DNA from 3 places in the Pedobacter sp. AC212 genome. Region 3 is predicted to be linked to each of the others. Evidence: riboswitches for the same ligand, from Rfam matches in the RefSeq annotation. Region 3 holds a riboswitch; each other region holds the start of a gene.

Region 1 (5,577 bases), 240 kb from region 3:
CATTTTGATTTTGAGTTCCGGTGAAGGGCGTATTCCCCCTGGCACTCACTACTTCTCCCACAATTTTACCTTCTTTTGAAAATGTGCCTTTGTAGTAAGCAGGGCTCGAACCGATGAAACCGGAAAGATAAAAATGGTTTCCATCAACACTGCCTTCAAGATAGCGGGAATCGCCGGTAATGCGGAGAAATGTACCTGTAATTTTATTTCCGGCCTGCTTAAAAAGTCCTACTGCATTTTCCTTTTTGCCATTCTGTGACTGAAAAACAATATCGTATTTTCCAGAAAAATCTGCATCTGGTGCCTGACCACTGGTTGCAAACCGATATTGCTTTGCTTTACTGGCATACACAGGCAGTGGTTTTCCAGATCCATCCTGTCTCTTCAATACGCCGACAAGTGAATCTTTCTGGATTTTAAAAGCAAGAACATTGTCGAACTGATCCAGGTTAATCAACAATGAATCTCCTTTCCTTTTTACAACTCCCCCGTCGAAGCGCTCATCGGCATTTAAAAAGCTGAGAAAGGGTTGATCACCGTTTCTATTTTTAATTTCAAAATTAAATGGTACTTCAACACCGGGTTTGAGATTAAAGACACCTCTCCAGATTCCATCTGCCCGAAAAGATTTCGGAGATTCGACACTATTGCTTTTGATTTCATTTTTTGACTGCGCTGCTGCATTCTGTAGGAAAAGTCCTGCTACAACTATTAAAATATATTTTATTTTCATGGGATGTTGATCAATTAACAGCGCAAATGTAGGCATGATTAGCCTTAAGAAAAAAATATTTAAACAAAATCTATAGAATTACTAGACAATATGATTTTTCTATTATCTTTGCGCCAGTTATTTTAAAATACTTATCAAGAAAGGTGGAGGGAATGGCCCTGTGAAACCTTAGCAACCAGCCTTAGGTATGGTGCTAATTCCATCCCGGAAAGTCCGGGATAGTTAAGTCAGTTGAAGGCCAAATCATTGTTAATGAATATGAGAGCACTCCTGATTTATAGGAGTGCTTTTTTTTATAAGCGGATTGCTACAATTGATAAGTGTTGATCTATCAGAAAAATAAATTAAATGGAAAAAACTAACGAGCAAAAATCAATTTACGCATGCATTTCAAACCGAAGTAAAAGAGACCGAATGCGAACGGGTATTTGTACAGACTAAAGTTAGCAAATACCACAAAAACTTAAAATTTTCATTATTAGTGTGTTAAAAAATTCGTCAAAAGCGGAGTGGAAGAGCTTTGCCTAAATTTCGCGACATCATCCCTTAATTAATCATCAACAATATCTATTATGTTCAACAAGATTAAGCTTCCGGCAATATTATTTCTGCTATTGCTTTCCCCATTCGTACGTGCACAAAACATCTCCATATCAGGCACGGTTAAAAGTTCATCAGGAGAAACTCTGCCCGGTGTTTCCATTTTTGTAAAAGGTACCAAACAGGCAGTAACAAGTAATGGTGCCGGCAGTTTTACCATTACGGTAACTGGCAAAAGCACATTGGTATTTTCTTATATCGGCTTCGCTACTAAAGAAGTGGAAGTATCTGGCGATACACAGGTGCTCAACGTGGTTTTAAATGATGCGGATAACGCTTTAGATGAAGTTGTGGTTACGGCTCTGGGTATCTCGAGACAAAAAAAATCGCTGGGTTATGCCGTACAGGAGCTCAAAGGTGAGAGCTTGACTGAAGCGAGGGAAAGCAACCTGGTAAATGCGTTGGCGGGTAAGGTTGCTGGCGTGAGGGTAACCAATAGCCAGGGCGATATGGGTTCTTCCCGCATAGTGATTAGAGGAGAAACTTCTATTTCTGGCAATAATCAGCCGCTTTTTGTTGTGGATGGTATACCGGTTGACAATTCGCAGCTCAATTCCGCTGGCGCAAGAGATTACGCAAATACAATTTCCGATATCAATCCAAATGATATAGAATCAATCAGTGTGCTTAAAGGCCCGAACGCAGCAGCGTTGTACGGCTCAAGGGCAGCGGCCGGAGTAGTTATTATCAAAACAAAATCCGGAAAATCGAAAAAGGGTTTGGGGGTCAGCTTTAACTCCAATGGGGTTATTGAAAGTTTACTTACACTGCCAAAGTACCAGGATATTTTTGGTCAGGGATCAGAAGGCAAGTTTAGCTACGTAGATGGCAAGGGTGCCGGAACGAATGACGGTGTGGATGAAAGCTGGGGCCCGAGAATGGATGGCAGGCTGATTCCCCAGTTTTTTTCAAAGGGAGTAGCCGTTCCATTTGTAGCCAATCCAAATAATGTTCGTGATTTTTTTGAAACTGGCTATTCTCTTTCCAATGGCATTGCCCTTGAAGATGCCGGAGAGAAATTTGATTACCGCTTATCCTACAACAATCTAAAACAGGTTGGTGTGGTGCCTAACTCCGGGCAGGACAAGAATTCGTTTGCCCTGAACACCACTTTGAGAATTACGCCCAAGTTGACCCTTACTGCCAACGCAAATTACAGTAAACTTGGTTCTGACAACTTACCAGGAACGGGCGGTTCCAGGTCGACCAGTACCATGCTTCAGTTTACCTGGTTTGGCAGACAGGTAGACATTAATCAATTGAAAAACTACCGGGATGAAAACGGAAACACTTTCAACTGGAACACCAGTTACTACAGTAATCCGTACTGGGTGGCCTATGAAAATACAGTATCACAAAACCGGAACAGGATTATCGGAAACATTGGCCTGAATTATAAAATTACTGATGGTCTTAACTTTAACTTCCGTTCGGGAACGGATTATTACAATGATCGCCGCAAAATCAGGATTGCATATGGTACTAACGGAACTCCATTTGGTTCCTATACCGAAAGTGCTTTTACCGTGAACGAAAGCAATACCGATGCAACCTTGAACTACACTAAACAGCTTAATGATGATTTCAGCGTGGAAGCCTTATTGGGAACAAATATACGTTCAAGATATATCGAACAAAATGATCAGAGTGCACCGAGGCTTGCTGTCGCTGGCTTATATACTTTGAACAATTCCAGAGATCCGCTTACCTCTTCTAATAATTATAGTAAATTGAAATCCTACAGTGGTTACGCATCGGCGCAGATTGGATTTAGGAATTACCTTTTTGCAAATGTGACGGCCCGTAACGACTGGTCATCGACATTGCCGGCCCAGAACAGATCTTATTTCTACCCTTCCTTTAACGGAAGCCTTGTGCTGACAGAGGCTTTTGATATCAAGAGCGAGGTGCTCGATTATGCCAAAATTCGTGGAGGTTGGTCAAAAGTAGGTAAGGATGCCGATCCATATCGCCTGATTAACACTTATTCTTTCAGTGCCCCTTTTGGGAGCAATCCTCAACTCAGCCCTTCGGCCACGGATTTGAACCCTGATCTGAAACCTGAAACCACGACCTCATCTGAATTAGGAGCAGAAGCTGTGTTGTTCAACAAGCGCCTTCGTTTTGATGTAAGTTTATACAATACCAATAGCTACGACCAGATTTTAAGTGTGGATGTTAGTCAAAGTACCGGATTCAGGTCCAAATTATTAAATGCAGGAAAAATCAACAATAAAGGCGTGGAAGTACAATTGGGGGTTACTCCTATCAGAAAGCAGCTGACCTGGGATATTGATGTGAATTATGCCGCGAACAGAAGTAAGGTCATCGAGCTGGATCAAGCGGGGCTGTTGCAAAACTATGTCGTGGCAACGAACTCGGCTCAAGTCATCGCAGCTGTTGGCCAACCTTATGGAACGCTGTTTGGTAACGCTTTTTTAAGAGATGGCAGTGGAAATATCATCGTCAATGCAACAGGAGCTCCACAGACTGATCCTACCAAAAGGGTCCTGGGTAAATATACACCAGATTGGATAGGCGGCATATCCAATACCTTCACCTATAAGGGTATTAGTTTGGGCGTGTTGATTGATGCCAGCTTTGGCGGCTCAATTTACAACGGCACCTATGCAACAGGAACCTATACAGGCGTGCTGGCCTCTACCCTGCCAGGCAGAGCGGCAGAATTTGGGGGAATTTCCTATTATTATCCGGGAAATGTGAAAGCAAATGGAACGGTAAGACTGGCTGATGGTGCTACGGCGCCTGCCGGTGTAACGGTTTACGATGACGGGATGATTTTCGACGGGGTAACGGCTGATGGGAAACGCAATGAGAAAATACTTTCTGCACAAACCTATTACAAGTCGTTTCGCACCATTGATGAGGCCAATATATTTGATGCTTCCTACGTCAAACTCCGCGAGATTAAACTGAGCTATAACCTACCCTCGAAATGGATACGTCCTTTAAGTCTGCAAGGCGTCTCGGTATCACTTGTAGGAAGAAACCTGGCGATACTGCACCGTAATGTAGCCGATATCGATCCGGAGGTAGCCTTTAACACTGGTAATGGCCAGGGGCTTGAGAGCCTTTCTAACCCAACAACCCGCAGCTATGGCATTAACCTGAACATTAAATTTTAATCCTATCCACATGAAAAATAAATTTATATATATCACTGCTTTCGTTTCAATTTTAGCAGCCTCCTGCGGCAAGGAACTCGACGAAGTAAACATCAATCCGAACGCTACTGAAAATGCACAGCCTGATTATCTGCTTACTGCTGCGATAAAAAACACTACCGATGCCTATTGGGGAACAACAAACAACATGAATTCGAGTCTTCTTTTTGCGCAACACTGGGCAAAGGTCCAGTATACCGAAGAAGATCGCTTTATTTATTCCAACAGTAGTTTTATCTCTTTATGGTCTACTTTGTACTCGCAAAGTATCACCGGTTTTAACAAGATCATTGAAATCGGAAATACCACCGCCAATCCAAACTACCGGGGTGTGGCTTTAACTTTAAGGTCCTGGTCATTCCTGTTGCTTACAGATGCCTATGGGGATATTCCCTACAGCCAGGCAGGAAAATTAGACGAATTCATTACGCCAGCTTATGACAAACAAAAAGACGTCTATTTTGGCCTCTTGGAAGATCTGAAAAATGCTAAAAATGCTCTTGATCCTGCAGGGAAAGCCATTACAGGTGACATTATCTATGGTGGAAATATTGGTAAATGGAAAAAGTTCGCTAACTCTTTACGGTTAAGAATCGCTTTGAGAATTGCAGATAGAGAACCTGCAAAGGCAAAGCAGGTATTGGATGAGATTAAGGCTGATGGCGATCAATATATCAGTGACAATACGGATATTGCCCAACTGATTTATCAGATCTCCCCACAACAGAACCCCGTGAGTGCACAATTTGATACCCGTGATGATTACCGGATCAGCAAAACAATAGTTGATAAGCTTTTTTCGCTAAATGACCCACGCCTGCCAGTTTATGCAAGCAGAACACAAACCGCAACCCCTGAAGGATATGTGGGTTTGCCCAATGGATTAACCAATTCAGAAGCCAGTAACCTGGGTTTTGCCAAAACATCCAAGCCAGGAACTTATTTTCTTGCGCCACAATCCCCTGCCGTAATTTTCAGCTATGCAGAATTACTTTTCGATAGAGCCGAGGCTGCTGCAAGAGGCTTAACTACAGAAAATGCTGCAGATCTTTACAAGCA
Region 2 (5,577 bases), 2.1 Mb from region 3:
CAATATGCTAAATTAGGCGAGAGCCACTTCTCTGCTTCCTCCATCGTCATTCCTTTTCTGATTGCGTAATCTTCCACCTGATCTTTGGTGATCTTTCCCAGGCCGAAATATCTTGATTCTGGATGGGCAAAGTAAAAACCACTCACCGCAGCTGTTGGATACATGGCGTAACTTTCTGTTAAGTGTAAGCCAATTTTGTTCTCCGCATCAAGCAAGCTAAACAAAGTTCCCTTTTCCGTGTGTTCCGGACAAGCAGGATAACCCGGTGCCGGACGAATACCTGCATATTCCTCCTTGATCAATTCCTGATTACTTAAATTTTCATCCTTCGCATAACCCCAATATTCTTTCCGAACCCGCTCGTGCATGCGTTCGGCAAAAGCTTCAGCCAAACGATCTGCTAATGCTTTCGCCATAATGCTATTATAATCATCATGATTGGCCTCAAATTCTGCTACCAACTCATCAATCCCTATTCCTGCAGTTAAAGCAAAGCAGCCAAAATAATCTTGAATACCAGATTCTTTAGGAGCAATGAAATCAGACAAAGCATAATACGGCTGACCATCAACCTTTTCGGCTTGCTGACGAAGAGTGTGGATAGTAACTAGTCTTGAGTCTTCAGTACTAAGTCCAAAATCGCCAGGTAGACTTCCGACTTCGGACTTCTGACTTTCGACCTCCAAATGAATGTCGTCTCCAACGGCGTTTGCTGGCCAAAATCCAATTACCGCTCTAGCCGTTAACAACTTTTCATCTAAGATCCGTTTCAATAATGCCTGCGCATCATCAAAAAGCTTTTTTGCTTCACTCCCAACATTTTTATCATCAAATATTTTCGGGTAGCTTCCGCGAAGTTCCCAGGTATGGAAAAATGGTGTCCAATCGATATATGGAACTAATTCATCCAAAGGATAATTATCAAAAACCCTGGTTCCGGTAAATTCAGGAACTGGTAAATTTCGATCGAAATCTATCTTAAATTTATTTGTCCGTGCTTCTTCAATGGTTTTGAAACGCTTATCAGAACGCTTGTTCAAATGCGCTTCCCTGGCTTTTTCATACTCCGCTTTGATGCCAGCAACGTAGTCACCTTTTGTTTCAGGATTCATCAGCGTACTGCAAACAGTAACACTTCGCGATGCATCTAAAACATGAATAGCCGGGCCAGAATAATTTGGGGCAACTTTTACAGCCGCGTGAATCCGTGACGTGGTTGCTCCACCAATAATTAATGGAATGGTAAAACCTTCTCGTTCCATTTCTTTGGCAAAGTGCACCATTTCATCAAGTGATGGTGTAATTAACCCACTTAAGCCAATAATATCGGCATTTATTTCCCTCGCTTTTTTGATGATCTCCTGCGCAGGAACCATCACGCCCATATCTACAATTTCGAAGTTATTACAAGCTAAAACTACCCCCACAATGTTCTTCCCGATATCATGAACATCACCTTTAACGGTAGCCATCAATACTTTCCCTGCCGAGGAATTCTGATCCTGATCTGGATTATCTAGTTTCTCCTGCTCAATAAAAGGAAGCAAATAAGCCACCGCTTTCTTCATCACCCTGGCCGACTTTACCACCTGAGGCAAAAACATTTTTCCAGCACCAAATAAATCACCAACAATGTTCATTCCGTCCATCAATGGTCCTTCAATCACTTGTATTGGGCGGGCATATTTTTGACGAGCTTCTTCAACATCATCGTCAAGATACTCTACAATTCCTTTTACCAGGGAGTGAGATAGGCGTTCTTCAACCGGTCCTTTCCTCCATTCTTCGTCTTTTATAATTTCTTTCCCTTTTGATTTTACCGTATCAGCATATTCAACCAATCTCTCTGTAGCATCATCCCGTCGGTTCAAAAGTACATCTTCTACCCTCTCCAAAAGTTCGGGTGGAATTTCCTGATACACCTCAAGCATACCTGCATTTACAATCCCCATATCTAAACCGGCCTGAATGGCATGGTATAGAAATGCAGAGTGCATCGCTTCGCGAACAACATTATTTCCTCTAAATGAAAACGAAATATTTGATACACCACCACTTACTTTTGCATGTGGCAGGTTTTCTTTGATCCAACGGGTAGCGTTAATAAAATCTACCGCGTAGTTATTATGTTCTTCTAAACCTGTGGCTACGGTAAGGATATTCGGGTCGAAAATAATGTCTTCAGGAGGAAAACCGATTTCATGCACCAGAATATCATAGCTTCGTTTACAAATCTCTTTTCTCCGTTCGTAGTTATCGGCCTGGCCTTGTTCATCAAAAGCCATTACAACAACGGCAGCGCCATATTGCATAATTTTACGGGCACTTTCACGAAACTTATCTTCACCTTCTTTAAGTGAAATAGAATTCACAATTCCTTTTCCCTGCAAACATTTCAATCCATTTTCTATCACCGACCACTTAGAGGAATCGACCATGATAGGCAATTTGGCAATATCAGGTTCGGAGGCAATCAGATTTAAAAACTTCGTCATGGCAGCTTCCGAATCGAGCATGCCTTCATCCATGTTTACATCAATAATCTGCGCTCCACCTTCTACCTGTTGTAGGGCCACAGCCAAGGCCGCTTCGTAATCGCCACCTAAAATTAACTTTGAAAATTTTGGAGATCCGGTGATGTTTGTCCTTTCGCCAACGTTTACAAAAATACTGTCTGGCGTTATCGTTACAGGCTCCAATCCGCTTAAGCGCATAAAAGGCTCAATAGTTGGCAATTTCCGTGGCGAAGCTTTTTTAGCATTCTTTGCAATGCAGCCAATGTGATCAGGAGTGGTGCCGCAACAGCCACCCACGATATTTACAAATCCAGATTGGATAAAATCGTCGACCAAGTGAGCCGTTTCATGTGGTTGTTCGTCGTAAGCACCAAATTCATTCGGCAAGCCGGCATTTGGATAAGCAGAAACGTAACAACCCGCTTTGGTAGCCAGCTCTTCGATGTGCGGACGCATCTCTTTTGCCCCTAAAGCACAGTTAAAACCAATGCTTAAAGGTTTTGCATGCATTACCGAATTTAAGAAAGCTTCTGCTGTTTGACCAGAAAGCGTTCTTCCAGAAGCGTCGGTAATCGTTCCCGAAATCATAATTTCGAGCTTACGACCAACTACTTCTTCATATTTTTTAATGGCCACAATGGCTACTTTTGCATTTAGTGTATCAAAGATGGTTTCGATGAGAAGCACATCAGAACCTCCATCTACCAAACCGCGAACTTGTTCATAATATGCCGCTTCCAGTTCATCAAAATAAACCGCCCTAAAACCTGGGTCGTTTACATTTGGCGACATCGAAAGGGTTCTGTTGGTTGGCCCAATTGCACCTGCAACAAAACATTTCCGATCGGGATTAGCCGCCATAAATTCAATAGCAGCCTCTTTTGCCACCCTCGCACCTTCAAAGCTTAACTCATAAGAAAGATCTTCCATCTGGTAATCAGCCATGGAAATTCTTTGTGTACTGAAGGTGTTGGTTTCGATAATATCCGCACCAGCGGCTAAATATTCAAGATGTATGGCTTTAATAATATCAGGCCGAGTGATGTTGAGCAAATCGTTATTGCCTTTTACATCACACGGATGATCTTTAAAACGTTCCCCTCTAAAATCCTCTTCGGTTAAAGTATAACGCTGAATCATGGTACCCATCGCACCATCAATTACTAAAATACGTTTTTCTAATTCTTCTCTTATGCTCATACTAGTATTTAGTAGTTAGTATCGAGTATCAAGACATTCGACACGAGATGTAACTACATTTCAACTCAATATGTAATCTGGCATTTGTTATCTAAATACTAAAGACTATATACTAAGTACTAAAAAAGCTTATTTAAAAAGTTGGTACGAGAATCGTAATCCTAAACTTATCTGCCCCCGATTAAAATCGGGATAGAATGTAGCACCTTGTGTGGTCACAGGTTGCTAAGACTTCGTTGGGTCTAATCCCTCCGTCTTTCTTAATAAGCGTACAAAAATGCAACAAAGCAACATCAATTCCAAAAATTATCGCTCTGCTGCCAAATAAAATTACAAAGGCCATGCAAATTTGCACAGCCTTAAGAATATTGTTTTGTTTGAGTGCTTTAAACAGCCTCCCTTTTTCCGAATCTTTTGTTGTAGTAGGTAATCAAATATCCCATCCAAAAAGCACCAGGCAAACAACTAATAAAGATATGATCTGTAATATAAGTTACAGTAATTGCCTGGATAGTGCCGCCAACTAAAATGAAAAAAGCGATTACCAAAAACTTGCTCATTATTTTCTACTTCCGAAAATGCGTAGTAAGAAAAGGAAGATATTGATAAAATCAAGGTATAGCGACAAAGCTGCCATTATAGCTAATTTCTTTGTATCAGCAGATGGAATTGATTCTCCGCTTTCTTCAATTCCCATTCCAATTCTTTTAATTTTTTGAACATCGTATGCAGTCAATGCTGTAAAAACAGCAATACCAACAAATGCCATAATTAAGCTAAACTGTTCACTTTTAATAAACATGTTTGCAATACTGGCTATAAATAAACCGGCAACACCAACCATTAAAATTGGGCCGAACTTACTCAAATCTATATTTGTTGTATAGCCCATTACAGCCATTATACCAAAAATACCTGCGGCTGCAGCAAAACAAGTTATAATCGATGTGCCAGTGTAAATTAAGAGAATAAAACTCAAACTTACGCCCAGCAGCACAGAAAACAGTACAAACACACCTAACAAGGCGCCATAAGATAGTCTAGAAAAGCCAGCCCCCATTACTAAAACTAGCCCTAGTGGTGCAAACATGGCTACATAACCTAACGCAGTTCTTCTTCCTGTTTCAAAATCGATTAATGATCTTAATGCTGACTCCGTGTTTGAAATATAAAAAGCAGATAGAGTTGATAAAGCCAACGCTACAAACATCCAAAGGAATACGTTTGCAAAAAACTTCTTCGATACGGAGTTTTCCTGTACAAAGACACTATTGGTTTGATAATTATAATTTTGTTGTTCCATTTTTAATTTTGTGTATTTAAATGATTTTAAAAATAACAATTTAGTTTAATCTTTTTGTCAAGAGTTCTTCAACTTTTTTAAAGAACTGTAGCGGTTTAAGTGTACGCCATGGCAGATTATCAAAAGCTCCCCCAAAGTTGATATAGTAATCTATGTTATTGTCTTTAAATTCGGAAATAACGTGTTCTTGAAAATTTACGCCAACAATCCATCCATCTTCTACTTCCTGAAACCACTCTTCATAATAGCTATCATCAGATGCGTGAAAATTTAAAACGTTCTCGCCAATAAGGATAAATTTGGTAATGCCTTCGTCCATCATCAATTCTAAAATATCACGTTTAAGTAACATGATATCATTATTAATTGCATCATTCCATTCGCCGATAAATTCGATAATGGCATAACTGCGATCATAATCGGCATACAAAACCTTCATGTAAAGGGTGTTCGACCCGAATTCGTCCCACTGCGGATGCAGCAAGAAATTATAAATCTGCTTGTCGAAATAAATTTCCGAATACTCGGTATTGTAAAATGGTGAGCGCTCATCTTCTG
Region 3 (5,577 bases):
GTGGAGAAAGTTGAAAAAGAAGGTGTTGATCGGGTAATTATCGAAAAATATATCAAAGAAAATAAATAACGCAAAAGGTCGGAATCGCTCCGACCTTTGTACTTAACAACAAAACAAATAAAAAAATTAACCTTAAAAAATTCTTATATCGACGCTAGTTCTTCCGCGAAGACATTTGCAGCAACCTGCTCCTGTTTGTAAATCTGCCTACCCGTATAGGCGACAAAAACATTCTTATCTAGTAGAAGATCACGATTACTAATCAAATTTCCCAATTTCACCGTACCGATTACGTATTTGTACTCACTGGCTGAATAACGCTCGCTAATGTTATCGAACTCCAGTAAACTGATTAAATCTTCATCAGCATAACGCAAATAGATCTCCAATAAAATATCTTCAGTGTGTTTTACACCATTTTCTGAGTGATATTTTTTGTACTCATAACGATAATCATAACGTAAGGCAGCAATATCAGAAAGTACAGCAGCGCCTGTTGGGTGGCCACCTGCACCTTTGCCAAAGAAAAATTGCTTATCAGCAAAAGCCGCCTGAACCGTTACCGCATTGTATTCATTCTCTACATTGTATAAGAAATCATCTTTTGCTACCAATTTTGGCAATACATAGGTTACAATATCCTTTGTGTTTACTTTTCTAGCTGTTGGAACCAGTTTAATTTTGAAGTTTTTTTCACGAGCATATTTAATGTCGTAATGAGACAGGTTTTGAATACCAATGTTCAATATCGCATCAGGGTTTACGAACAAGCCATAAGCATGCGCCGTTGCGATAGCTAATTTGTATTTTGGGTCGTATCCACCAACGTCCAAAATTGGGTCAGTTTCTGCAAAACCTAAGTCTTGCGCTTCTTTTTTAGTGCCGAATCATAACTCTGATTTTCGTTAAAAATTTTCGATAAAATATAATTCGACGAACCATTAAAAATTCCGCTCAGGGCATGGAAAAGTTCATTATCATAATATTCTTCCAGGTTTCTGATGATTGGAATACTTCCGCAAACTGCACCTTCGTAAAGTAGCGATGTGCCATGTTGCTGTTGTAGATCTACTAACTCTTTCAAGTGCGTAGCAATCATCTTTTTATTTGCTGAAACTACGTTTTTACCATTCTTCAATGCCGTAGTTACAATTTCGTAAGCCGCATCAGCATCATTTATCAACTCTACAATCGTATTGATTTCGGAATTATTCAGAATCTCGTTTTTATCCGTTGTAAATAGATCTTTATTAAGGGTACGTTTCTTTCTTGGGTCTTTAATCGCTATTTTAATGATTTCAAGGTTAAGGTTCTGGCTTTGGATGATGTCCAATAAACCTTGTCCTACAACTCCGAAACCAAATAATCCGATTTTTAAATTTTTGCTCATGTTGTTTTATAGTATCGAGTAGCGGAAAAAGTATCAAGAGTAGATGCTCAAAAAGGCTTTCGCTACCATTTGTTTTTGCTATTTTTTATTTGCCACGGAAACACGGATTTACACTGAATTAGGTACCCTAGTTTTCCGTGACTGATTAATTATTTCTATGTTTTTAACCTTGGGTTTTTATTTTAAACCTTCCACCGTTCATGCTTCTGCCTGATTAGGCAGTATGCTGCAACTTGATAATTTTTTTGTTTCTGCTTTCCTTAATGAAATTTCCGATGATGTTTGTTAATGCATTAGTTTCGATCAAGAAACCATCATGACCATATTCAGAATGAATGGAGGCAAATTCCGCATCGTTAATATGATCAGCTAAAAATTTCTGCTCCGAAATTGGAAACAGGAAGTCATTTTCAATTCCTATAACTAGCGTATTTGCTTTAATTAGCTTCAAAGCCTCGGCAATTGATTTACGGTTGCGACCAACGTTGTGGCTATCCATTGCTTTAGTTAAATAATAGTAACTATAAGCATTGAAGCGGTTTATCAATTTCTCTCCCTGATAATTTTGGTATGATGAAGCCCTGAAATTATCCGTTTTATCGTTTACGCTTTCTACCTGCGTATTGCCATAAGCATGGTAAGTTCTGTAGCTCAAAAGCGCTATACTACGAGCGGTTTTAAGTCCCTTACTACCGCCATCTGGCTGGTTAGCGTAAAAAGTTCTATCGGTGGTAATCGCCAAACGCTGGCTTTCATTAAAAGCAATTCCCCACGGAGAATGAACAGCATTTGTAGCAACCAAAATAAGATTCTCAATTCTGTTCGGCTCAATTATTCCCCATTCTACTGCCTGCTGACCTCCTAATGAACCGCCAATTAATAATTTGATGTTTCCAATGCCTAAATGATCGGCCAATAGTTGGTGAGCAGATACAAAATCGCGGATAGTAAATTGTGGGAATGATAGATAATAAGGTAAACCGTTTACAGGATTGGTACTTAAAGGATTGGTTGTTCCGTAGTTCGAACCCAAAACATTCGCACAAATGATATAATGTTCTTCCGGATTAAACAAAGCATTTTGCCCAAACAGACCTTCCCACCACTCAAAAACATCGTCATTTGCGGTTAAAGCATGGCAAACCCAAATTACGTTATCTTTTTTGGCATTTAATTTTCCATAAGTTTGAAAAGCGATTTGCAAGTTTCGAATTTTCTTGCCACTTTCTAACTTAAACTGTTTGGGATAATTATACACCCCAACCTCTGAAGAGGTCTTTGAACTTCTATCGGTCATATTATTGACTGTAAATTTTTAAACATGTTTTGTTGCAACCCTTTCGAGGGATGGATAGTATTAGGCTTGTAAACTTTCAGCAGTTGCGTGAGCGCTGATAGTAGCAAAAGCCTGCTCAAAATCTGCTTTAATGTCATCGATATGCTCAATACCAACTGAAACCCTTAACGCATTTGGTTTTACACCTGCAGCTAATTGTTCCGTTTCACTTAATTGTTGATGTGTGGTTGCCGAAGGCTGAATAATCAGCGTTTTAGCATCGCCGACATTTGCTAAATGAGAAACCAGTTTTAACTGATCTATAACTTGGGTTGCATTTTCCTTGGTGCCATTTAATTCGAAAGATAAAACACCACCGAAACCATTGCTCAAATATTTTTTTGCCAGATTATTGTATTTGCTGCTTGCTAAACCTGGATAATGAACTTCTTTAACAAGCGGATGATTTTCTAACCAGGTGGCCAACTCCAAAGCATTATCTACATGGCGTTGTACGCGAAGAGATAACGTTTCTAAACCTTGCAATAAAAGGAATGAATTGAAAGGCGAAAGGGCAGGACCCAAATCTCTTAAACCCTCAACTCGAGCACGAATGATGAATTGAATGTTACCAAATGGGCCGCCGATGCCGAAAACATCATTAAAAACCAATCCATGATAACCTTCTGATGGCTCGGTGAACTGCGGAAATTTTCCATTGCCCCAATTATAATTTCCACCATCAACAATTACGCCTCCAATGCTGGTTCCATGTCCGCCAATCCATTTTGTTGCAGATTCTACTACGATGTTAGCGCCATGTTCCAAAGGTTTAAATAAATAACCTCCAGCACCAAAAGTATTATCCACGATGAAAGGAAGATCGTATTTCTTCGCAATTGCTGCGATCTTCTCAAAATCAGGAATGCTGAAAGCCGGATTTCCAATGGTTTCTAAGTAGATCGCTTTTGTTTTCTCTGTTATCTTTTGCTCAAATTCTTCAGGCACATCTGGATTTGCAAAATCTACATGGATGCCCAGGCGTTTGAAAGCCACCTTAAATTGATTGTAAGTTCCTCCGTAAATATGTGTTGAGGAAACAATGCTATCTCCCGCTTCTAAAATATTATGTAATGCAATAAACTGTGCCGCCTGACCAGATGCTGTTGCTAACGCTGCAACTCCACCTTCCAACGCCGCAATTCTTTTTTCAAAAACATCAGTCGTTGGGTTCATTAAACGAGTATAGATATTGCCAAATTCTTTTAAAGCGAAAAGATTAGCGCCATGTTCGGCATTTTTAAATCCATAAGAGGTAGTTTGATAAATTGGAACTGCTCTTGATCCTGTGGTTGGGTCTATTTCCTGGCCAGCGTGTAACTGTAGTGTTTCAAATTTATATGAAGTTGACATAATTCTAAATGATTGATTAAATGAATGTTGAAGATTGATTTCAAGCTTATGGTTATAAAATTTATCACCATAAATCAAGATAATTTTGTAGGGCGTATCCCGATCTATCGGGACCTTCCAATTTGAAAAAGAAACAAAGGAGGAAGATTTTTAAATTACTGTATGCAACAGCACATACAAGTAATCGCCCGCATATCACAACAAATCAATGAAATAGAAGAGTTCTCTACCTGATTGAGGTTTAGCTGAGGTTCGCTTTGCGATTGAAGATTTAGTATTTTCATCAGTTATAATTTATATCTCCAAATAACACCATGTTACTTGGTCAGGAATTGGCACCTTCTCTTTCTGAGGGTTGCCAGTGGGTCACGGAGCCAGTCTCTCGCCACTTCTTTATAAATCAATCCGATTAAAGATTGACTTTTATTCAGTTGTTCACCAAATAATATTTCAAATATCTAATTTAATTTCGAAACAACAAAATTAAATTCTGATAATTTGTTAAGTGCTTGTGAATCAAATTCGTAATTTTAATTTGAAATCATAAAATAAACTTAACCTTAAAAATTTTATGTTTGTCATACCTATCTAATCATGATGAAAAAAATAAAATCTACTTCCTTAGTACTGCTAATTGCAATATCAGGATTAACAGCTCAGGCACAATTCGGGGGATTAAAAGACAAACTATTAAAAGTTGGAACGGCACAAGGTGCTAAAGCTCTTGGTGTTGATAAATTTTTAAAGCAACCCGCTGCCATTACTACAGCATTTGAAGATGTAAACCGCGAGGGTGAAAAAATGCCTGATTTTAATGCTAAGGCAAAATTTCAGCCGCTATATTTACTGCCTAAAAACCCTGATGGAGGTTTCGTTTTGTGCGAGGGATTTTATGAAATGACAAATAAGAGCTACTGTTTAAAAGCCGGAACTTTTGCACCTTCGAAAGGGGATGGCTACATGTTTGCTCCTGTTTTAGGTCCGAAAGAAGAGATTGTGGTTGCCATTTTAAAGAGCGCAGAAAAACATCCAGAGGTGGAACAGCATGATATTCAAATTTTGCTTTGGACGATTATTGCCAGAACAAAATTTGCTGATTATGCAGGTACAGTAAAGCTAACAGCATTGAAACTTTTAACACCGAAACAGTTAACCCAACTGGAAGGCGGTGCCTTAGGTATTTTACCTTTCGATGTAATGGAAAAAGCTAAAGATCAGCTTCCCTCAGGGATTAAAGCTGTTTTCGAGGCTGAAAACAATATCCGTCAACTGGTTTCTTCTGGCAACTATACCTATGCCGATATGGAAAAATACGCCATTATTGCAGGTATGGCGCCACCAAGGGCCGATGTGCCAAGTGGTATTTGGACAAAACACCCTGACGGTTATTACGTTCGCTATTTTCCGTCTGGTTATTCGGTTACTAAAGTTCAGGTTTATGTACCGAAGGAGTTGTTGGCGAATGGAAATAAGATTGTTTATGATGCTGCCGGCGATA

What was found. Region 3 has a riboswitch for S-adenosylmethionine ahead of ACZZZC_RS13535 (O-acetylhomoserine aminocarboxypropyltransferase/cysteine synthase family protein). Riboswitches for the same ligand answer to the same signal wherever they lie in the genome.
Region 1: another riboswitch for S-adenosylmethionine. It lies ahead of ACZZZC_RS12400 (SusC/RagA family TonB-linked outer membrane protein); the one in region 3 lies ahead of ACZZZC_RS13535 (O-acetylhomoserine aminocarboxypropyltransferase/cysteine synthase family protein).
Region 2: another riboswitch for S-adenosylmethionine. It lies ahead of metH (methionine synthase); the one in region 3 lies ahead of ACZZZC_RS13535 (O-acetylhomoserine aminocarboxypropyltransferase/cysteine synthase family protein).

What each region holds. Positions count from the first base shown of each region.
Region 1 is NZ_OZ409870.1:2,858,587-2,864,163, reverse strand. Features, by position in the region: gene ACZZZC_RS12405 (peroxiredoxin family protein) at 1-733, opposite strand, end outside; SAM riboswitch class I at 862-962, shown strand; gene ACZZZC_RS12400 (SusC/RagA family TonB-linked outer membrane protein) at 1,306-4,479, shown strand; gene ACZZZC_RS12395 (SusD/RagB family nutrient-binding outer membrane lipoprotein) at 4,490-5,577, shown strand, end outside.
Region 2 is NZ_OZ409870.1:5,231,570-5,237,146, forward strand. Features, by position in the region: gene metH (methionine synthase) at 1-3,716, opposite strand, end outside; SAM riboswitch class I at 3,881-3,986, opposite strand; gene ACZZZC_RS22640 (hypothetical protein) at 4,103-4,276, opposite strand; gene ACZZZC_RS22645 (Bax inhibitor-1/YccA family protein) at 4,276-5,019, opposite strand; gene ACZZZC_RS22650 (hypothetical protein) at 5,060-5,577, opposite strand, start outside.
Region 3 is NZ_OZ409870.1:3,093,821-3,099,397, reverse strand. Features, by position in the region: gene ACZZZC_RS13550 (hypothetical protein) at 1-69, shown strand, start outside; partial or broken gene ACZZZC_RS13545 (homoserine dehydrogenase) at 144-1,390, opposite strand; gene ACZZZC_RS13540 (homoserine O-acetyltransferase family protein) at 1,605-2,687, opposite strand; gene ACZZZC_RS13535 (O-acetylhomoserine aminocarboxypropyltransferase/cysteine synthase family protein) at 2,748-4,079, opposite strand; SAM riboswitch class I at 4,371-4,481, opposite strand; gene ACZZZC_RS13530 (hypothetical protein) at 4,674-5,577, shown strand, end outside.